DNA from 2 places in the Streptomyces sp. NPDC002088 genome. Region 1 is predicted to be linked to the other one. Evidence: riboswitches for the same ligand, from Rfam matches in the RefSeq annotation. Region 1 holds a riboswitch; the other holds the start of a gene.
The links. A riboswitch is a leader RNA that binds a small molecule or an ion and turns the genes downstream of it on or off. The one in region 1 is predicted to bind glycine.
Positions count from the first base shown of each region.

Region 1 (11,293 bases):
TGGCCGGTCGCGCCGAGCGAGCCGTACAGCTCGGTGCGGACGGACGCGACGGAGGCCAGCAGGTCCTCGTTGCGCAGCCTGCGGGCGAACATGCGTGCCGCGCGCATCGGGCCGACCGTGTGGGAGCTGGACGGGCCGATGCCGATCGAGAACAGGTCGAAGACCGAGATGGCCACGGTGACTCCTCAGAACGGGGGTGGAACAAAGGGTGGGGCACCGGGCTCACCTCTCAGTGTGCGCGCGGTGCCCCGTACAGCGGTACTACTGCCCCAGGGTGGGGTACAGCGGGTGCTTGTCGGCCAGGGCCTTGACCCGGGCCTTGAGCGCCTCGGTGTCGTACGACGGCTTGAGCGCCTCCGCGATCACGTCCGCGACCTCGGCGAAGTCCTCGGCCTGGAAGCCGCGGGTCGCGAGGGCCGGCGTGCCGATCCGCAGGCCCGACGTCACCATCGGCGGGCGCGGGTCGTTCGGGACGGCGTTGCGGTTGACCGTGATGCCGACCTCGTGGAGGCGGTCCTCGGCCTGCTGCCCGTCCAGCTCGGACTCGCGCAGGTCGACCAGGATGAGGTGGACGTCGGTGCCGCCCGACAGGACGTTCACGCCGGCCTCGCGGGTGTCGGCGGCCGTCAGACGCTCGGCGAGGATCCGCGCCCCCTCGACCGTACGACGCTGGCGCTCCTTGAAGTCCTCGCTCGCCGCGACCTTGAAGGAGACCGCCTTGGCCGCGATCACGTGCTCCAGGGGACCGCCCTGGAAGCCCGGGAACACGGACGAGTTCAGCTTCTTCGCGAAGTCCTTCTTGGCGAGGATGATCCCGCCGCGGGGCCCGCCGAGCGTCTTGTGGGTGGTGGAGGTGACCACGTCCGCGTACTCCACCGGGTTCGGGTGGAGGCCGGCCGCGACCAGGCCCGCGAAGTGCGCCATGTCGACCCACAGGTAGGCCTCGACCTCGTCCGCGATCCGGCGGAACTCGGCGAAGTCCAGCTGCCGCGGGTACGCCGACCAGCCCGCGATGATCACCTTCGGGCGGTGCTCCTTGGCGAGCCGCTCGACCTCGGCCATGTCGACCAGGCCGGAGTCGTCCACGTGGTACGCGACCACGTTGAACTGCTTGCCGGAGAAGTTCAGCCGCATCCCGTGGGTCAGGTGGCCGCCGTGGGCCAGGTCCAGGCCGAGGATGGTGTCGCCGGGCTGAGCCAGGGCGAACAGGGCGGCCTGGTTGGCAGAGGCGCCCGAGTGCGGCTGCACGTTGGCGTACTCGGCGCCGAACAGCTCCTTCACCCGGTCGATGGCGATCTGCTCGGCGACGTCGACGTGCTCGCAGCCGCCGTAGTAGCGGCGGCCCGGGTAGCCCTCGGCGTACTTGTTGGTGAGGACCGAGCCCTGCGCCTCCATGACCGCGACCGGGGCGAAGTTCTCCGAGGCGATCATCTCGAGGGTGGACTGCTGGCGGTGCAGCTCGGCGTCGACGGCGGCGGCGATGTCCGGGTCGAGCTCGTGCAGGGGCGTGTTCAGAAGCGACATGTGTACGTGACTCCTCAGCCGGCGGAAAAAGCGGTGTACTCGTCGGCGGAGAGCAGGTCGGCCGGCTCCTCCGCCACGCGCACCTTGAACAGCCAGCCGCCCTCGAAGGGAGCCGAGTTCACCAGCGACGGGTCGTTCACCACGTCCTCGTTGACCTCGGTGACCTCACCGTTGACGGGGGAGTACAGGTCGCTGACCGACTTGGTCGACTCCAGCTCGCCGCAGGTCTCGCCCGCGGCCACCGTGTCACCGACCTCCGGGAGCTGGACGAAGACGACATCGCCGAGCGCGTTGGCCGCGTGCTCCGTGATGCCGACCGTCGAGACGCCGTCCTCGGCGCCCGACAGCCACTCGTGCTCCTTGCTGTAGCGCAGCTGCTGGGGGTTGCTCATGGCCTGAATTCTCCTGTACGCGGGGGAGTGCTGGTGAATGGGGGGCTGCTGGAACCGCTGGTGAGCAGCGGAAATGTGCGCGGTGTCACGTAAGGAACGTAAGGACCGCGCCCAGTGTCTACTTCTGGCGCTTGTAGAACGGCAGCGCCACGACCTCGTACGGTTCGTGGCTGCCTCGAATGTCCACGCCGACTCCCGGCGTGCCCGGCGCCGCGTGTGCCGCGTCGACGTAGGCCATGGCGATCGGCTTGCCCAGCGTGGGGGAGGGGGCGCCGGAGGTGACCTCGCCGATCACCTCGCCGCCGGCGACGACGGCGTACCCGGCGCGGGGGACGCGGCGGCCCTCGGCGATCAGGCCCACGAGGACGCGCGGGGGCTGCGAAGCAGCGCGCTCGGCGGCCGCCTCCAGCGTTGTACGCCCCACGAAGTCGCCCTCCTTCTCGAACTTCACGACCCGCCCGAGCCCCGCGTCGAAGGGGGTCAGAGAGGTGCTCAGTTCGTGCCCGTACAGCGGCATGCCCGCCTCCAGGCGCAGCGTGTCCCGGCAGGACAGGCCGCAGGGGACCAGGCCGACGCCCTCGCCGGCCTTGGTCAGGGCCTGCCACAGTTCGACGGCGTGCTCCGGCTTCACGAACAGCTCGAAGCCGTCCTCGCCGGTGTACCCGGTGCGCGCGATGAGCGCGGGGACGCCGGCGACGGTGCCGGGCAGGCCCGCGTAGTACTTCAGGCCGTCGAGGTCGGCGTCGGTGAGGGACTTGAGGATGCCGGGGGACTCGGGGCCCTGGACGGCGATCAGGGCGTAGGCGTCGCGGTCGTCGCGGACCTCGGCGTCGAAGCCGGCGGAACGCTCCACGAGCGCGTCCAGCACGACCTGGGCATTGGAGGCGTTGGCGACGACCATGTACTCCGTCTCGCCCAGCCGGTAGACGATCAGGTCGTCGAGGATGCCGCCGTCGGCCCGGCAGATCATGGTGTAGCGGGCGCGGCCGGCGCCGACGGAGGCGATGTTGCCGACCAGGGCGTAGTTCAGCAGCTGCGCCGCCTCTGACCCCGTGACCGTGATCTCACCCATGTGCGAAAGGTCGAACAGGCCGGCCTTGGCGCGCACCGCGTTGTGCTCGTCGCGCTCGGAGCCGTAGCGCAGGGGCATGTCCCAGCCGGCGAAGTCGGTCATCGTCGCGCCGAGCGAGCGGTGCAGGGCATCGAGGGCGGTGTGACGGAGTGGGGTACTGCTCATCGGTCGGTCGTCTCCCAGGGCATGACGGGCGAGGTCTTTCCTCCCCATCTGTCATCGGAACCTGAGAGGTTCGCCATGATCACACCTGATCATGGGTTGCACCTTGGGTGGAGCCGCTGACGCAGCGGCCCGCTTTTCAGATGTGCCTCGCCCGCGCGGTAACGGGGCCTGAGAGATTCAAGGGAGGGACTTGCTCCTTCGGCGCCCCAGTGCAGCACTGCTGCTGGGGACTCTCCCGCGCGGATTCAAGCGGCCGGTATGCAGTTGGCGCGCACATCATTGCACGCATCGCCCGCCGAGGGGCAGGCCGCATCTGTAACCGGGCTGTGGCGGTACGCGAACGAAAAAGCGAGACACCGCGCATTACCTTCTCTTTACGCTCGGTGGGGAAAGGACTTACCTGACCCCAGGGGAGGACGATCACGGTGAACAGGATCACGGCGTACGCCACCAGCTCGGCCGCGGCACTGCCCAAGCAGCCCGCGGCCCCGGCCGTGGAGGCGTGCGGCCCGCGGCCGGCGCCGGTCGTCCGCGATCTGCGCGAGCGCTCCGGGCACAGCCCGCACGGCCTGGTCTTCGGCCCCCGCGACCTGGTCGTGATCACCGGCCTGCCCGGCAGCGGCAAGTCCACGCTGATGCGGCGGGCGGTACGGGGCGTACGCATCGACTCCCAGGACACCCGCGACCGCTGGGACGCCCGGGCGCCGCGCTTCCTCCCGTACGCCGTCTACCGCCCGCTGGTCCGCCTCGCCCACTACGCCGGACTGCGCCGCGCCCTGCGCACCGGCGAGGGAGTCGTCGTGCACGACTGCGGCACCCAGACCTGGGTGCGCGACTGGCTGGCCCGCGAGGCCCGCAGCCGGGGCGGCACCCTGCACCTGCTGCTGCTCGACGTCACCCCCGGCACGGCGCTCGAGGGCCAGCACGACCGCGGCCGGGGCGTCTCGCGCTACGCCTTCCTGCGCCACCGCCGCGCGGCCGCCCGCCTGCTGCGCGCCGTGGAGAAGGGCGAGCTGCCCCCGGGCTGCGGCTCGGCGGTGCTGCTGGACCGGAACGCGGCGGACGTACTGCGCCGGATCGCCTTCACGACCTGAGCCGGACGGGTTTCCGGGGCGGTGGGGCCGCGGCGGAACGGAGGCGCGGTCCGCGCGGATCGGTTCGTGGCAGGCGGCGGATCGGTCTCCGGGACGATTCCGTCGGGGTCCGTACCGGTTAGCCTTTCCAGCCACAGCAGCGGTTTCCAGCAGGCGGTAGAGAGATGGACTTCCCGGCGGACCTTCCCGCGGACTTCCCGGCGGGCTTCCCCGCACAGGCGCACCCCCATTCGCACGGCGGATGGCCCGGCAACGAGCTGGAGGAGGTGCTCGCCGCCTCCCTCGGCGTCCCGACGGCCGGCGGACGGATCGTCGAGGTGCTCGGCCGCAGCTTCGTCTGGGTGCCGCTGCCCAACGGCGGAGGCCCGCACAGCGGCCCGCTCGACCTGCCCACGCTGGAGATCGAGGGCCAGGTGTACGTGCCGGTCTTCAGCTCCGAGGAGCAGTTCCGGCAGGTCGTCGGCTCGCACATGTCGTACACCGTCGCGCCCGCCGTGGAGTTCGCCCGCGGTCTGCCGCCGCAGGTCGGCATCGTCGTGAACCCGGACGGCGTGGTGGGCATCCCGCTGCCGCCGGCCGCCGTGGCCGAGCTGTGCCGGAGCGGGCGGACCCCGCTGGACGGGTTCGCCGGCGGCGGCCGGGTGCGGCTGTTCGAGCCCGACTGGCAGGACGACCCGGTGGACTTCCTCGCCGCGGCCTCGGCCGAGTTCGCCGACACCGGCGTCGTACTGACCGCCCGCCGCTGCCTGGCCGCCATCGAGACCGGCGACCCCGTCCTGTTCGTCGGCGTCGAACTGTCCCAGTGGGAGGGCGACCTGCGTGTCCTCCCCATGGACGCGCTCGGCCGGGCACTCGCCGAGGTCGCCGTCCAGTGGCCGGTGAACCTCGTCCTCCTGGACGTGGTCGAGGACCCGGTGACGGACTGGATGCGGGAGCGGGTACGCCCGTTCTACCAACGGGGCCACTGAGAACGACCGCACCCGCCGACGCGGAACAACCCCCGAACGCAGAACAACCCTCGAACTCCTGGGCGGCTGTTGTCTAACGAGCCACCTAAGGTGGTTTCATATCCAAGGCCACGTTTCTCGAAGGGGCGGTAAAGGGTGAGCGCGAGCGGCACTGCCGCGACCGGGCAGGTCGAGCACATGCTGCGCCAGGTGACGCCCGGGCGTTACGACGCCTACGAGGCGCTCCTTCGTGCGCTCGCGACCCCGTCCTCCGGCCAGGTCTGGATGCTGCTGTGGCACGGCCAGGCCGGCTCCCCGGACGCCCAGTACGGGAACATGGAGGTCGACGGCTACGGCTACGCGCCCTGTGTCACCTCCGCCCAGGAGCTCTCGGCCAGCGGCTGGAACCGTTCGTACGAGGTGGTCGACGGCCTCGACGTCGCCCGCACGCTGTACCCCGACCACTTCGGCCTCTGGCTGAACCCGCACGCCCCCGGCGGCGGCCTCGGCATCCCCTGGCTCGACCTGCGCCGGATCGCGACGGGCCTGGAGCGCCAGCCGGCCGGCCCGCTGCGGCTGTCCGAGCCCGGAATCGAGATCCCCCAGTTCTACGCCCTGCTCGCGCAGAACGCCCACCGCACCCCGGCGGTCCGCGCGCTGCGCCGCGCCTGGGTGCAGCCCGCGCTCGGGGCGCCGTACCTCGCCATCGGCCTCGACGTGTACGACACCTCGCCGCCCGCCGTCGACTCCGTCCGCGGGATGATGCAGCAGTCCATCGGCGCGGTGCCGGACGGGCTGCCGGTGTCGACCGTGGCGATGTCCGACGAGCACGACCCGGTCGTGATGTGGATGCGGGCCAACGCCCGCCCCTTCTACGACCGCGAGGCCCACGCGGCGGCCGCCCCGGCCCAGGCTCCCGCGGGCGGTTACGGCTACCCGGGCTCGCGCCCCTACTGACCGCCGACCCCGGCAGCCGTTACGGACCGCCGACCCCGGCGGCCGTGAGGTCTGGCGACGGTGGTGCGTGAGCCGTCCCCAACGGGGGATCAGCCGCGGCGATACCTGGCCTGAGCTGGGGCCTTGGCCGCGAGCGAGTGCGCGGTGACCCGATCCGCGCAGTTCACGACGGCCCCTTCGACCCGCTGAGGGAAGCGGGTCGGCCCCAGGCCCGGCAAGTACCTTGCCGGGAGAGCTTGTTCGCATCGCGACGCGGGGAGCCGGAAGGCCGATCTCCGGAGGGCGAAGCCCCGTGTTCGGATAACGGATCACCCAGATCGGCATCACGGTTGCGCATACATTCTCTGTGAGGCCTGGCGTGTGATCGTGAATGCGTTGAAGACTCGCCTCTCAGACGCGAGGCCGTGGATCCAGTGAGCGAGTGCCTATCGGCGCCAATCCAGGATCAACTGGACAGCTGGGCCGCACTCCTTCGGCGCAGGCCGCGTAGCAGGTAAGTGAACCAAGCCGTCTACAGCGGCGGATGAAGGCCGGTCACCACCGGCGAGAGGGGTCGGGTCACCGTGACCGCACCGATCGAGACCACCGGATCGGCAGCCGAGGTACAGCCGGAGGCTGTGCTCGTCGGTGTCGAGAAGGGGCAGATCGAGGGCCGTTCCCTGGGGCAGATCGCCTGGTCCCGCTTCAAGAAGGACAAGGTGGCGGTCGCCGGTGGCGTGATCGTCATCCTGCTCATCCTGCTCGCGGTGCTCTCCCGGCCCCTCCAGGCGCTGTTCGGCCTGGACCCGAACGCCCTGCACCAGGACCTGATCGATCCCAACACCTCGCTGCCCAAGGGCGACTTCGGCGGCATGAGCTGGGACCACCCGCTCGGTGTGGAGCCGAAGTTCGGCCGCGACATCGCCACCCGCATCCTGGAGGGCTCCTGGGTGTCGCTGGTCGTCGCCTTCGGCGCCACGATCCTGTCGAACACGATCGGCGCGGTCCTCGGTGTGGTGGCCGGCTACTACGGCGGGCGGGTCGACACGATCATCAGCCGGCTGATGGACACCTTCCTGGCGTTCCCCCTGCTGCTGTTCGCGATCGCCATCTCCGCCACCCTGCAGGGCGGTGCCTTCGGGCTGGAGGGCCTGCCGCTGCACATCAGTGTGCTGATCTTCGTCATCGGCTTCTTCAACTGGCCCTATCTGGGCCGTATCGTCCGAGGTCAGACGCTGGCCCTGCGTGAGCGGGAGTTCGTCGACGCCTCGCGGGGGATGGGGGCCAGGGGCCCGTACATCCTCTTCCGGGAGCTGTTGCCGAACCTCGTGGGCCCGATCATCGTCTACTCGACGCTGCTCATCCCGACCAACATCCTCTTCGAGGCGTCCCTGAGCTTCCTCGGCGTCGGCATCCAGCCCCCGCAGGCGTCCTGGGGCGGCATGCTCAACCAGGCGGTCGACTTCTACCAGGTGGACCCGGAGTACATGATCGTGCCTGGTCTCGCCATCTTCGTGACCGTGCTGGCGTTCAATCTGCTCGGCGACGGTCTCCGCGACGCTCTCGACCCGCGCAGCCGCTGATCCGGTCGCGGTGAGAGTCCACAAGTTTCCGACAATGGAGGGGAAGCAGACCATCATGCGAAGGTCAGCGCTGGCCGCGGTCGCGGCCATCGGCAGTGTGAGCTTGCTGCTTGCAGGTTGCAGCAAGGCCGATGACAACAAGGAAAACGGGAACAAGTCGGCTGGGGCCAACGCAGCGACCAAGGACGTCGTCAACGCCTCCACCCAGAAGGGTGGGACGGTCACGTACGAGTACAGCGACGTCCCGGACTCCTTCGACCCCGGCAACACGTACTACGCGTACATGTACAACCTCAGCCGGCTGTACGCCCGCCCGCTGATGACCTTCAAGCCCGGTGCGGGCGAGGAGGGCAACACGCTGGTCCCGGACCTCGCCGCGAGCGCGGGTGTGCCGAGCGACGGCGGCAAGACCTGGACGTACAAGCTGCGTTCGGGCCTGAAGTACCAGGACGGCACCGCGATCACCTCGAAGGACGTCAAGTACGCCGTCGAGCGCTCCAACTTCGCGCGTGACGTGCTCTCCCTCGGCCCGAACTACTTCCAGCAGTTCCTCGATGGCGGCGACAAGTACAAGGGCCCCTACAAGGACAAGAGCGCCGAGGGCCTGAAGTCCATCGAGACGCCGGACGACACCACGATCGTCTTCAAGCTCAACCGCGCCTTCCAGGAGTTCGACTACCTGGTCGCGACGCCGCAGACGGCTCCGGTGCCGCAGGCCAAGGACACGGGCATCGACTACGTCAAGAGCATCGTGTCCTCGGGCTCGTACCAGTTCCAGAGCTACGAGGAGGGCAAGCAGGCCGTCCTCGTCCGCAACAAGAACTGGGACGCGTCGACGGACCCGCTGCGCAAGCAGTACCCGGACAAGATCGTCGTCAAGCTCAAGGTCAACGCCGAGACCATCGACCAGGACGTCCAGGCCGGTGACGCGATCGACCTCGGCGGTACGGGTGTCCAGGCGGCGACGCAGGCGAAGATCGTCAACGACGCCTCGCTGAAGGCCAACACCGACAACACCTACGGTGGCCGCCTGGTCTACATGGCGATCAACACCCAGGTCGCGCCGTTCAACAACGTCGCCTGCCGCAAGGCCGTCGAGTACGCCATCGACAAGGTCTCCGTGCAGACCGCCGAGGGCGGCCCGATCCGCGGTGACATCGCCACCACCGTCCTGCCGCCGGACATCCCGGGCTACCAGAAGGCCGACGTCTACGCCACCACGGGCAACAAGGGTGACGTCGCCAAGGCCAAGGAGCAGCTGAAGGCCTGCGGCAAGTCGACCATCACCACCAACATCTCGGCGCGCAGCGACCGTCAGCAGGAGATCGACGCGGCCACCGCGATCATCGCCTCGCTGAAGAAGGTCGGCATCAACGCCACCCTCAAGCAGTACCCGTCGGGCAAGTACTTCACCGACTACGCGGGTGTGCCGACGTTCGACAAGAAGCAGAACATCGGTCTGCACATGATGCAGTGGGGTGCCGACTGGCCCGGCGGCTACGGCTTCCTGCAGCAGATCCTGCACGGCGACGCGATCGGCGCGTCCGGCAACACCAACATCTCGTACCTCGATGACAAGCAGGTCAACGAGATGCTGGAGACGGCCATCGCCACCCAGGACGAGGCCAAGCGCAACAGCATGTACGGCGAGATCGACAAGCGCACGATGGACCTGGCGGCGATCGTCCCGCTGACCTACTTCAAGGTCCTGCTGTACCGCCCGGCCAACTTCACCAACCTGGTGTCCACGGCGGCCTTCAGCGGTCAGTACGACTACCTCAACATCGGCACGACCAAGAAGTAGCCCCGGAAGGCAGGTGAAGGCATTGGTGCCCGCGGGCTTCGCGGCCCGCGGGCACCGACGCCGGTCCCCGTGATCTCGTACATCCTCCGTCGGACGTTCGCGGCAGTGATCCTGCTGTTGGTCGTCACCGCGGTCACCTTCGCGATCTTCTTCCTGCTGCCACGGATGGCCGGCCAGACCGCCGACCAGCTCGCGCAGCAGTACATCGGAAAGAGCCCGACGAAGGCCGACATCGCCGCAGTCAAGCAGAACCTCGGTCTGGACCAGCCCTTGTACGCCCAGTACTGGCACTTCATCAAGGGGATCGTGTCCGGTGCCACCTACAACCTGGGGCCCACGACGGCGCACTGCGACGCGCCGTGCTTCGGCTACTCCTTCAAGAACCACGTCGCGGTCTGGCCGCAGCTCACCTCGCGCCTTCCGGTGACGATCTCACTGGCCGCCGGCGCCGCTGTGCTGTGGCTGGTGTCCGGTGTGCTGATCGGCGTGGTCTCCGCGCTCAAGCCCCGCAGCTTCTTCGACCGCGCCTTCATGGGCGTCGCGCTCGCGGGTGTCTCGCTGCCCATGTTCTTCACGGGCAACCTGGCGCTGCTGCTCTTCACCTACCAGTGGCCGATCTTCGGCCGCAGCTACGTACCGTTCACCGAGAATCCGGCCCAGTGGGCCAACACGCTCTTCCCCGCGTGGTGTTCTCTGGCCCTCCTCTACTCCGCCATCTACGCGCGGCTCACCCGCTCGGGCATGCTGGAGACGATGAACGAGGACTTCATCCGCACGGCCCGCGCCAAGGGCCTGCGCGAGCGCAAGGTCGTGGCCCGGCACGGGCTGCGGGCCGCGCTGACCCCGATCATCACCGTCTTCGGTATGGACCTGGGCCTGCTGCTCGGCGGCGCCGTGATCACCGAGACCGTGTTCTCGCTGCCCGGCATCGGCCAGTACGCGGTGCAGGGCATCACCGACAACGACCTGCCCCCGATCCTCGGCGTCACCCTGCTCGCCGCCGTCTTCGTCGTGATCGCAAATCTCCTGGTGGACCTGGTGTACGCCGCCGCCGACCCGCGCGTGAGGCTCTCGTGACCGAACTCTCCAAGACCGGTGCCGCCGTGGGCGAACCCACGAGCTCGCCGTCGAACGCGCCCGACGCGTTCCTCGCGGTCCGCGATCTCAAGGTGCACTTCCCCACCGACGACGGTCTGGTCAAGTCCGTCGACGGGCTCAGCTTCCAGGTGGACAAGGGCAAGACCCTCTGCATCGTGGGCGAGTCCGGCTCCGGCAAGTCCGTCACCTCGCTGGCGATCATGGGCCTGCACCGGCTCGGCGCGCGCGGCAAGAACGTGCAGATGTCCGGCGAGATCTGGCTCGGCGGCCAGGAGCTGGTCGGCGCCGACCCGGACGAGGTGCGCCGGCTGCGCGGCCGCGAGATGGCGATGATCTTCCAGGACCCGCTGTCCGCGATGCACCCGTACTACACGATCGGCAACCAGATCGTGGAGGCGTACCGGGTCCACCACGACGTCAGCAAGAAGGTCGCCCGCAAGCGGGCGATCGAGATGCTCGACCGGGTCGGCATCCCCGAGCCGGCCAAGCGCGTGGACGGCTACCCGCACGAGTTCTCCGGCGGTATGCGCCAGCGCGCGATGATCGCCATGGCGCTGGTCAACAACCCCGAGCTGCTCATCGCGGACGAGCCGACGACCGCCCTCGACGTGACCGTCCAGGCGCAGATCCTCGACCTCATCCGGGACCTGCAGAAGGAGTTCGGCTCCGCGGTCGTCC
Region 1 is NZ_JBEOXO010000044.1:5,626-16,918, reverse strand. It holds gene ABT114_RS46670 (L-serine ammonia-lyase) at 1-176, opposite strand, end outside; gene glyA (serine hydroxymethyltransferase) at 262-1,524, opposite strand; gene gcvH (glycine cleavage system protein GcvH) at 1,539-1,916, opposite strand; gene gcvT (glycine cleavage system aminomethyltransferase GcvT) at 2,035-3,153, opposite strand; glycine riboswitch at 3,192-3,299, opposite strand; glycine riboswitch at 3,300-3,401, opposite strand; gene ABT114_RS46650 (AAA family ATPase) at 3,573-4,247, shown strand; gene ABT114_RS46645 (enhanced serine sensitivity protein SseB) at 4,412-5,215, shown strand; gene ABT114_RS46640 (enhanced serine sensitivity protein SseB C-terminal domain-containing protein) at 5,351-6,151, shown strand; gene ABT114_RS46635 (ABC transporter permease) at 6,715-7,713, shown strand; gene ABT114_RS46630 (ABC transporter substrate-binding protein) at 7,769-9,517, shown strand; gene ABT114_RS46625 (ABC transporter permease) at 9,587-10,594, shown strand; gene ABT114_RS46620 (ABC transporter ATP-binding protein) at 10,591-11,293, shown strand, end outside.

Region 2 (11,293 bases), on a different contig from region 1:
GCAAGGAACTGCCTGATGAGGTGCCCGCGCAGGTTCCCGAGCCCGAGCAGGTCCGCGAGAAGACGCCCGGGCCCACGCTGACCGGCCGCCAGCGGCTGGTGAAGGGGCTGTGGCCGCCGCGTGTCTCCCGTGCCCAACTCATCGTGGCCGTGCTGCTGTTCGGTCTCGGCTTCGGACTGGCCGTGCAGGTGGCGTCGAACAGCGACAGTGACAGCGCGCTGCGCGGAGCCCGCCAGGAAGACCTTGTTCGCATTCTCGATGAACTCGACGACCGCACTCAGCGTCTTGAGGACGAGAAGCAAGGTCTGGAGAAGCAGCGCGACGAGTTGGAGAACAGCTCCGACCAGGCCGAGGAGGCCCGTAAGCAGACGGTCGAGAAGGAGAGACAACTCGGCATCCTCGCGGGCACGGTGGCCGCGCAGGGGCCCGGCATCACGATGACGATCGAGGACACCAAGGGGACGGTCGAGGCGGACATGCTGCTCGATGCGATCCAGGAGCTGCGCGCGGCCGGTGCGGAGGCGATCCAGGTGAACGGCGTGCGCGTGGTCGCCGGCACGTACCTGACGGACTCCGGCAAGAGCGTGAGCGTCGACGGGAACCAGATCAACGCTCCGTATCGTTTCAAGGTCATCGGCAAGCCGCAGGATCTCGAACCGGCGCTCAACATCCCCGGAGGCGTGGTGCAGACACTGGAGAAGGAGCAGGCCACGGTCACCGTCGAGCGTTCGAGCAAGATCGTCGTGGACGCCTTGCGGGCGGCGAAGCGGCCTGACTACGCTCGGTCGTCCTCCCAGTGAACCGGGGGTGCATGGCGGCCGACGCGCGAGGGCATGAGGTTGCGGGGGGTCGGCGCACCGAATGGGTGGTGCGTGGTGGAAACTGTCTGGTGGATACGGACGTTGTGAGGATGTCCGGTTCGACCGGCGTAATGAGTCAGGGTTCGTCCTGCCCCACGGGCGGGTCTGTTTCGGTCAAGGGGAATCGCCCGTGAAGTTGTTTGCGAAGTTGTTCGGCAAGAGCGCGCGAGAGGGCAGCGGCAACGCGACCGCTCGCCATCGCGCACAGCCCGACGCAGAGGGCCAGCGGCCGCTGTTCCGGGACCAGGTGGCTGGTCCCGGCGGTGACATTTCCGGAGGTCAGGGCGCGCCGTCTGTTGACCCTGCCCAGTCCGGAGGCATAGGTTTCGGGCAACCGTCAACCTCAAGTACGGGTGGAGGGTTTTCCGTGTCGGCCCTGGTGTGTACGAGGTGCGGTAACCGCAACGGCGAGAACAGCCGCTTCTGCTCCAACTGCGGCGCGCCGCTGCGCCCCGGCCTGACGCCCGAGCGAGCGTCGGAGACCACATCCACGATCTCGATCTCCGGCATCGAGGCCTACGACGCCGAAGCCACCGGTCAGACGCCGGTGCCGATGCTGTCGCCCGAGGCGCAGGCGGCCGTCGATGCGCTGCCGCTGGGTTCCGCGCTCCTGGTCGTGCGCCGGGGGCCGAACTCGGGCAGCCGCTTCCTTCTGGACGGCGAGCTGACCACGGCCGGGCGTCACCCGCAGAGCGACATCTTCCTGGACGACGTGACGGTTTCGCGCCGGCACGTGGAGTTCCGACGTGGCCAGGACGGCACGTTCACGGTCGCCGACGTGGGCAGCCTCAACGGCACGTACGTCAACCGTGAGCGGATCGACCAGGTCGCTCTGTCGAACGGTGACGAGGTGCAGATCGGCAAGTACCGGCTGGTCTTCTACGCGAGCCAGCGAGGCTACTGACACCCGTCAGGGAAGGTCCATGCTTCGAACACCGGGCGGCGGTGCCGGGCACGGCGCCGCCGCGGCGGACAGTGGGCTGATGAGTATCGGCACGGTGCTGAACGTGCTGCGCGAGGAGTTCCCCGAGGTCACCATCTCCAAGATCCGTTTCCTGGAGTCGGAGGGCCTCATCGAGCCGCAGCGGACCCCCTCGGGGTATCGCAAGTTCAGCACTCAGGATGTCGAGCGCCTCGGTCATGTCCTGAGGATGCAGAGGGACCACTATCTGCCGCTCAAGGTGATCCGTGAGCACCTGGAGGCGATGGAGCGCGGTGAGGCCGTGCGGCTGCCGGCCGTGGGGCGCCAGCGGGACGGCGAGGCCCTGCCGGAGGCGTCCGACGGGCCCACCGCGGCCCGGATCGGGCGGGCCGAGCTGCTGGCAGCCGCGGAGGTCGGCGAGCAGGAACTCGAGGAGTGGGAGTCCTATGGTCTCATCACCCCGCTGGAGGGCGAGGTGTACGACGCCGAGGCGGTCACGGTGGCCTCGCTCGTCACCGAGCTGGGACGGTTCGGGATCGAGCCTCGGCACCTGCGGGTGATGAAGGCCGCAGCCGACCGCGAGGCCGGGCTCGTGGACCAGGTGGTGGCCCCGCTCAAGCGCCACCGCAATCCGCAGACCAGGGCACACGCGGAGGATCGCACCAAGGAGCTGGCGGGACTCACGGTGAAGTTGCACGCGGCACTGGTACAGACGGCGCTCGGGGTCCGGCTGCCCTGAACCGGGTGGTCCCGGGAGCCGTGATCGGGCACCCGTTCCCGGCCCGACTACCCAAACGTCCCGGGCACGGCCTAGGGTTGCTGTGTGAACGAGCTCGATGTCGTAGGTGTCCGGGTCGAAATGCCCTCCAACCAACCGATCGTGCTCCTGCGTGAAGTGGGAGGCGACCGCTACCTCCCCATCTGGATCGGGCCGGGGGAGGCGACGGCCATCGCCTTCGCCCAGCAGGGCATGGCCCCCGCGCGACCGCTGACCCACGACCTGTTCAAGGACGTGTTGGAAGCCGTTGGCCAGGAGCTCACCGAAGTGCGCATCACGGACCTGCGTGAAGGCGTCTTCTACGCGGAGCTGGTCTTCGCCAGCGGGGTCGAGGTCAGTGCCCGTCCGTCCGATGCCATAGCGCTGGCACTGCGTACCGGGACGCCGATCTACGGCAGTGACACGGTGCTCGACGACGCGGGCATCGCGATCCCGGACGAGCAGGAGGACGAGGTGGAGAAGTTCCGCGAGTTCCTCGACCAGATCTCCCCCGAGGACTTCGGGACCAGCAGCCAGTAGCCGGTGCGGGACGGGGCGCCGTGGGCCCGGTGACGGACCGGAACGGCGGCAATTGCCAGCGGCGAGTGAGAGCGTCCTACGGCTCTCTCCGAGAGCATTCGGCTAGCCTTTCCCCGCGGTGGGGTACGGGAAACCACTCTTAGGGTGATTATCACTCGGCGTGCCGAGTGTGGCGATCGTTGACGCGCCCCTGGTGACTGCCTACCGTCGAGAAGGCAGGTCAAGGACGGAGGTCGGCGTGAGCAGCAGCGGCGGCGGTATGGCTGGGGGTGCCCCCGGACACGGTTTCGGGGCGAGCGGTCCGTACCCGCTTCACAGCGACGCGGCCGGTCACGCTCCGCAGCGACCGACGGCCGTGCCGAGCAGCGGAGGGGCGACGTCCATGGCGTCCGAGCAGATCGGCTATCGAGGCCCGACGGCCTGTGCGGCCGCCGGCATCACCTACCGGCAACTCGACTACTGGGCCCGTACCGGGCTGGTCGAGCCGAGTGTGCGGCCCGCCTACGGATCCGGGACGCAGCGGCTGTACAGCTTCCGCGACGTGGTTGTCCTGAAGATCGTCAAGCGGTTCCTCGACACCGGGGTGTCGCTGCAGAACATCCGCACCGCCGTCCAGCACCTCAGGGAGCGGGGCTTCAGCGACCTGGAGCGCATGACGCTGATGAGCGACGGCGCCACGGTCTACGAGTGCACCTCGCCCGACGAGGTCCACGCGCTGCTCCAGGGCGGTCAGGGCATCTTCGGGATCGCCGTGGGCGTCGTGTGGCGGGACGTGGAGAGCGCCCTGTCGCAGCTGCACGGGGAGCGGATCGACACGGGCGAGACCCTGGTCGGGCCCAACCCTGCCGACGAGCTGGCGCGGCGGCGCAACCGGGCCGTCTGAGCCCTGCCCCGGAGCCGTACCGGGGCATTGTCAGTGGCGTAGGGCAGCATCGGAGATGTGAGAACCGCGCCCACGATCCTGCATCTCGACATGGATGCCTTCTTCGCCTCGGCGGAGCAGGCGTCCAAGCCGAGCCTGCGCGGGAAGGCCGTCGTCGTGGGCGGGCTCGGGCCGCGCGGGGTGGTGGCGACCGCTTCGTACGAGGCGCGGGTCTTTGGGGTCCACTCGGCGATGCCCATGGCCCAGGCGCGCCGGCTGGCTCCGAACGCGGCGTACCTGGTGCCGCGCTTCGGGTTCTACCGGTCGATCAGCGAGCAGGTGATGGGGCTGCTGCGAGCGCTGTCGCCGCTGGTGGAGCCGCTGAGCCTGGACGAGGCGTTCGTGGACCTGGAGGCCGGGGAAGCCGCCTGGGACGCGGAGTCGGCCCGGCTGGCCGGCCTGAAGCTGCGCGCCGACATACGGACCGGCACCGGGCTCACGGGGTCCGTGGGGCTTGCCGCCTCCAAGATGCTGGCGAAGATCGCCTCCGAGCAGGCGAAGCCGGACGGGCTGGTGCTGATCGAGCCGGGCACCGAGCGGGCGTTGCTCGGGCCCATGTCGGTGCGGACGCTGCCGGGCGTCGGGCCGGCCACAGGGGACCATCTGCGGCGGGCCGGGATCACCACGGTCGACGGGATCGCCGAGGCGGGCGAGGACGAGCTCGTACGGCTGCTGGGCAAGGCGCACGGGCACGCGTTGCACGCCATGGCGCTGGCGCGCGACGACCGGCCCGTGGTGGCCGAGCGGGAGGCCAAGTCGGTGTCGGTCGAGGACACGTACGACGTGGACATCCACGACCGGCTCAGGGTGGGGTTCGAGGTGCAGCGGCTGGCCGACCGGTGCGTGCGGCGGCTGCGCGGGGCCGGGCTGTCGGGGCGGACCATCGTGCTGAAGGTGCGGCGGTACGACTTTTCCACGCTGACCCGGTCCGAGACGCTGCGGGGACCCACGGACGATCCGGCGGTCGTACGGGAGGCGGCCGCCCGGCTGCTGGACTCCGTGGACACCACGGGCGGTGTGCGACTGCTCGGGGTGGGAGTGTCCGGGCTCGCCGACTACACGCAGGAGGATCTGTTCGCGCAGGCGGCCAGTGAGCGGGCGGAGGGTGCGGTGGAGGAGTTGACGGTGGACGAGCCCGTCCAGGAGCCGCGGGAGCAGGTCGAGCGGCGTTGGCCGGCGGGGCACGACGTGTGGCATGCCGAGTACGGGCACGGGTGGGTGCAGGGCAGCGGCCTCGGGCGGGTCACCGTGCGGTTCGAGACGCCCGACTCGGAACCGGGGCGTGTACGGACTTTCCGGATCGACGACCCGGATCTGGAACCGGCGGATCCGCTGCCGCTGGTGCGGCGAAGACCGGAGGAGGACGGGGCCCTGGCTGCGGACCCCGGTGTCGCGGGGGAGCGGTCGGCTGCCTCGGGGTGAGCGCGGTGCGGCAGTTTGCCAAGGGGCGGCTTTCCCGGGAAGCAGAGGCAGGATGAGCGTCGTGGGGCCCCAGTGCCTTGCCGGGGCTTGGCCGGCGCGGAAGGGCCCCGGCGCGTGTTCCCGGGCGGAGCGCGCCCGGTCCGTCGGCCCGGCCGGGAGGCGGCCTTCAGGCCTCGTCCGTGCCGGCCAGCTTGCCGAAGTCGCGGTCCGGGAATGGGGGAGGAGCGGCGATGTCGAGGCCGTAGTGGTGGTAGAGCTGGAGTTCCTGTTCGGGGGAGAGGTGGCGGCCGACGCCGAAGTCGGGGGCGTCCTTGATCAGGGCGCGGTCGAAGGGGACACGCAGGGCGCCCTCGATCAGTTCGCTGGGCTCGAGCGGGACGAAGGCGTCCCTTGAGAACAGGCCGGTACGTATGGCTGCCCACTCCGGCACACCGGTCGCGTCGTCGAGGTAGACCTCGTCAATCGTGCCGATCTTGGTGCCATTGCGGTCGAACGCCTTGCGGCCGATCAGGTTGCGCGGATCGATTTCGGTCTGCACGGGCCCTCCTCTTGGTCGCAACTCATCCGTAAGCACTACAAAAGAGCACATTCAGGAAGGTGGCCACTCGAAGGATCCGGTGCCGACCTCGCTGGTAGGCTGGCGAACGGCTGCTGACCCCGTGCGGGAGAGTCCTCCGGAACATTGTCGGAGGCGCCGAAGGAGCAAATCCTCCCCGGAATCTCTCAGGCCCACGTACCGCACGGACGAGGTCACTCTGGAAAGCAGGGCGGGTGTCGACGGCTCCCGCCCTCACCGACGGTGAAAGCCGGCAACCCCTTCCTGGGCGAGCCGGTGAAGCTCTCAGGTTGAGATGACAGAGGGGGAGGCCGTCCGGGTACCCACGCCGTGGTGCCCCTCGCAGGTCGCGTCAGACCAGGAGGCCTCCGCAATGACCGCCCACCGCATTCCGCTCTCCGAACTCGAACAGGGAATCCCGTTCGAGCAGCGCCACATCGGGCCCGACCACGAGGCGCGGGCCAAGATGCTCGCGCAGGTCGGCTATGGCTCGCTGGACGAGCTCACGGCAGCCGCGGTGCCGGATGTGATCAAGAACGCTGACGCGCTCGACCTGCCGGGCGCGCGCACCGAGGCCGAGGTGCTGGCCGAGCTGCGCTCCCTCGCGGACCGCAACCAGGTACTCGGCTCCATGATCGGTCTCGGCTACTACGGGACGTTCACGCCGCCCGTCATCCTGCGCAACGTCATGGAGAACCCGGCCTGGTACACGGCGTACACGCCGTACCAGCCGGAGATCTCGCAGGGCCGTCTCGAGGCGCTGCTGAACTTCCAGACCATGGTCGCCGAGCTCACCGGACTCCCGACGTCGGGCGCCTCGCTGCTCGACGAGGGCACGGCCGCGGCCGAGGCCATGGCGCTGTCCCGGCGCATGGGCAAGAACAAGAAGGGCCTCTTCCTGGTCGACGCGGACGCGCTGCCGCAGACCATCGCCGTGATCGAGACCCGCGCCGAGCCGACCGGCGTCGAGGTCGTCGTCGCCGACCTCAGCGACGGCATCCCGGCCGAGATCGCCGAGCGCGAGATCAACGGCGTGCTGATCCAGTACCCGGGCGCCTCCGGTGCCGTGCGCGACCTCAAGCCGGTCATCGACCAGGCCCACGAGCTGGGCGCGCTCGTCACCGTCGCCGCGGACCTGCTCGCGCTGACGCTGCTGACCTCGCCGGGCGAGCTCGGCGCGGACATCGCGGTCGGTACGACGCAGCGCTTCGGTGTGCCGATGGGCTTCGGCGGGCCGCACGCCGGCTACATGTCCGTGCACGAGAAGTTCGCGCGCAGCCTGCCGGGGCGGCTCGTGGGCGTCTCCGTCGACGCGGACGGGAACCGGGCCTACCGCCTCGCCCTGCAGACGCGTGAGCAGCACATCCGCCGGGAGAAGGCGACCAGCAACATCTGCACCGCGCAGGTGCTGCTCGCCGTGATGGCCGGCATGTACGCCGTCTACCACGGGCCCGAGGGCCTGAAGGCCATCGCTCAGCGCACTCACCGCTACGCCACGCTCCTCGCCGCGGGTCTCACCGCTGGCGGTGTCGAGGTCGTCCACGGCGCCTTCTTCGACACGCTCACCGCGCGGGTGCCGGGCCGGGCCGCCGAGACCGTGGCCGCGGCGCGCGAGCACGGCGTCAACCTGTACCTCGTCGACGCCGACCACGTGTCCCTCGCCTGCGACGAGACCACCACGCGGGCGCAGATCGCCGCCGTGTGGACGGCGTTCGGGGTCGAGGCCGACATCGAGGCGCTGGACGCGGCCATGGAGGACGCCCTGCCGGCCGCGCTGCTGCGCACCGACGCGTACCTGACCCACCCGGTCTTCCACCAGCACCGCTCCGAGACCGCGATGCTGCGCTATCTGCGCAGGCTGGCCGACCGCGACTATGCGCTCGACCGCGGCATGATCCCGCTGGGCTCCTGCACCATGAAGCTCAACGCGACCACGGAGATGGAGCCGGTCACCTGGCCCGAGTTCGGCCAGCTGCACCCCTTCGCGCCCGCCGAGCAGGCGCAGGGCTACCTCACGCTCATCCATGAGCTGGAGGAGCGGCTCGCCGAGGTCACCGGCTACGACAAGGTCTCCCTTCAGCCCAACGCCGGGTCGCAGGGCGAGCTGGCCGGTCTGCTCGCCGTACGCGGGTACCACCGGGCCAACGGGGACGAGCAGCGCACCGTCTGTCTGATCCCGTCCTCCGCGCACGGCACCAACGCCGCCAGCGCTGTCATGGCCGGCATGAAGGTCGTCGTCGTGAAGACCGCCGAGGACGGCGAGATCGACGTCGAGGACCTGCGGGCGAAGATCGAGAAGCACCGCGACGAGCTTTCGGTGCTGATGATCACGTACCCGTCCACGCACGGCGTGTTCGAGGAGCATGTCGCCGACATCTGCGCGCAGGTGCACGAGGCGGGCGGCCAGGTATACGTCGACGGCGCCAACCTCAACGCGCTCGTGGGGCTCGCCCAGCCGGGGCACTTCGGTGGCGACGTCTCGCACCTGAACCTGCATAAGACGTTCTGCATCCCGCACGGCGGCGGCGGTCCCGGCGTCGGCCCCGTGGCCGTACGGGCGCACATGGCGCCGTATCTGCCGAACCACCCGATGCAGCCCGCGGCCGGACCGGAGACCGGGGTCGGCCCGATCTCGGCGGCCCCGTGGGGTTCCGCGGGCATCCTGCCGATCTCGTGGGCGTACGTCCGCCTCATGGGCGGCGAGGGCCTCAAGCGGGCCACGCAGGTGGCGGTGCTCTCCGCCAACTACATCGCCAAGCGGCTCGAGCCGCACTACCCCGTGCTCTACACCGGCCCCGGCGGGCTGGTCGCGCACGAGTGCATCATCGACCTGCGCCCGCTCACCAAGGCGACCGGCGTGAGCGTCGACGACGTCGCCAAGCGGCTCATCGACTACGGCTTCCACGCGCCGACGATGTCGTTCCCGGTGGCAGGGACGCTGATGATCGAGCCGACCGAGTCCGAGGACCTGATCGAGCTGGACCGGTTCTGCGAGGCGATGATCGCCATCCATGCGGAGATCGAGAAGGTCGGCGCGGGCGAGTGGCCGGCCGACGACAACCCGCTGCGGGGCGCCCCGCACACCGCCGCGGCGCTCGGCGGGGAGTGGGAGCACGCCTACAGCCGCGAGGTGGCCGTCTTCCCGGCCGGTGTCTCGGCCGCGGACAAGTACTGGCCGCCGGTGCGCCGTATCGACCAGGCCTTCGGTGACCGGAACCTGGTCTGCTCGTGCCCGCCGCTGGACGCGTACGAGGACTGAGCCTCCGCGGGACGTCCGGTGCGTCGTCTGCCGGTCGCGCAGTTCCCCGCGTCCCTCTTGGGGTGCGGGGAGCCCCTGCGTGTCAGGCGGACGCGAGTGACACCTCGGTCGACTTGATCAGGGCGATGACGGGGGAGCCCGCCGACAGGCCGAGGTCGGTGGCGGCGTCCTTGGTGATCGCCGCGGTCAGTTCGGCGCCGTCGACGGCGACCTTGACGGTGGCCATGGCACCGCCGGTGGCGACGTCACGCACCGTGCCGGGGAGCTGGTTGCGGATGGAGAGGCCGTCGACCCCGTCCGTGGCGAGGGAGACCTCCGTCGACTTCACCAGGGCGCGTACGGCGGAGCCCGCCGTGAGGCCGAGTTCCTCGACGGCCTCCAGGGTGATCGCCGCGGTGAGGTCCTGGCCTCCGGCCAGGCGGACCTTGACGGTTGCCATGACCTCGCCGCGGGTGACGGCGGTGACGGTGCCGGGAATTTGGTTGCGGATGCTCAGGCTCATGGGGGATGCCTCACAGAAGGTGGGGTTTGTCAGGCTTTGGGCCTGGGTGGCCCCACCGTAACCGCGTCTCGGTGTCAGGCTGGGTACGCGTGCGTCTGCGTCGCCTTCACCGTCGCCCAGACCGGTGCGCCCGGGTGCAGGTCGAGTTCGGCCGCGGCGACCGTGGTCAGGTCCGCGGCGAGTGGGAGTTCGCCGGTGAGGCCGGCGCGGATCTGGTCGCCGTGGGTCTCCAGGCCCGCGACCTCGCAGCGCCAGAGGTTGCGGGCGCTGGAGCCGGTGGGACGGTCCCGGTGGAGGGTGACCGCGCTCGGAGGGAAGGCCACGAAGACTCCCCCCGAGAGGTCCTCGGTGGTGGTGATGGCCGGACCCGCCTCGAGGCGGACCGTGTGGCCCTCGGCCTGCCCCCGGTACAGGTTCAGGCCGACCAGCTGTGCGATGTAGTCCGTACGGGGATGACGGGCGATGTCGGACGGGGTGCCCTCCTGGACGACGCGGCCATGCTCGACGACGACCAGTCGGTCGGCCAGCACCATGGCGTCCAGCGGGTCGTGGGTGACCAGGACGGCGACCGCCTCGAACTCGGCCAGGTGGCGGCGGAGTTGGGCCCGTACATCGAGGCGGGTGCGGGCGTCCAGCGCGGCGAGGGGTTCGTCGAGGAGCAGCAGGCGGGGGTGGGTGGCCAGGGCGCGGGCGAGGGCGACGCGCTGCGCCTGACCGCCCGAGAGACGGCGGGGCTTGGCGCCGGTGTGGTCGGCCAGGCCCATACGGTCCAGCCATTCGGCGGCCTGCGCACGGGCCTGCGCCTTGCTCGCGCCCTGGCAGCGCGGTCCGAAGGCCACGTTGTCCAGAGCCGTCAGGTGCGGGAAGAGCAGGTAGTCCTGGAAGACCACGCCGACCGGGCGGGACTCGGGAGGTGTACGGCCCAACGAGACACCGTCGAGACGCAGATGGCCGCCCGTGAGCGGGACGAGACCCGCGAGTGCGCGCAGGGCCGTGGTCTTGCCGGCGCCGTTCGGGCCGAGCAGAGCGACGACGTCACCGGGTGCGGCGGACAGCGCCACGTCGAGGCGGAAGGCGCCGCGGTCCACGACGAGACGGGCGTCGAGGCCCTGGCCGCGCGTGTCCTCGGAGGCGAGGCCGGCCTTGGCGGCGTCGAGATCGGTCATGAAGGAATCGTCCGGCATGGTCGGGGGGTGTGGGCAGAGGTCTTCGTGGTGCTCTTCGGCAGGCGCAGGGGGTGCCACGGAGGTCGTCGTGGCCTGCTGGTCCGTGTTGCTCGGCCGGGCGTCATGACGCCGTCATCCAACGGTCCCGCAAGCCCGCCAGCACCGCGATCGACACGGCCAGCAGCACCAGGCTGAGCGCGATCGCCGCCTCCGGGTCGTTCTGCAGGGCGAGGTAGACCGCGAGCGGCATGGTCTGGGTACGGCCGGGGAAGTTGCCCGCGAAGGTGATCGTCGCGCCGAACTCGCCGAGCGCGCGCGCCCAGGCGAGGACGGCGCCCGCCGCGATGCCAGGCGCGATCAGCGGCAGGGTGACCCGGCGGAACGCGG
Region 2 is NZ_JBEOXO010000035.1:4,809-16,101, forward strand. It holds gene ABT114_RS43545 (DUF881 domain-containing protein) at 1-800, shown strand, start outside; gene ABT114_RS43550 (FHA domain-containing protein) at 862-1,764, shown strand; gene ftsR (transcriptional regulator FtsR) at 1,784-2,521, shown strand; gene ABT114_RS43560 (bifunctional nuclease family protein) at 2,606-3,079, shown strand; gene ABT114_RS43565 (MerR family transcriptional regulator) at 3,318-3,962, shown strand; gene ABT114_RS43570 (DNA polymerase IV) at 4,020-5,423, shown strand; gene ABT114_RS43575 (PRC-barrel domain-containing protein) at 5,590-5,961, opposite strand; glycine riboswitch at 6,076-6,172, shown strand; gene gcvP (aminomethyl-transferring glycine dehydrogenase) at 6,353-9,238, shown strand; gene ABT114_RS43585 (TOBE domain-containing protein) at 9,321-9,740, opposite strand; gene ABT114_RS43590 (ABC transporter ATP-binding protein) at 9,815-10,906, opposite strand; gene ABT114_RS43595 (ABC transporter permease) at 11,028-11,293, opposite strand, start outside.
Region 2: it holds a riboswitch for glycine, as region 1 does, so the genes downstream of both, gcvP (aminomethyl-transferring glycine dehydrogenase) here and gcvT (glycine cleavage system aminomethyltransferase GcvT) in region 1, are expected to answer to the same signal.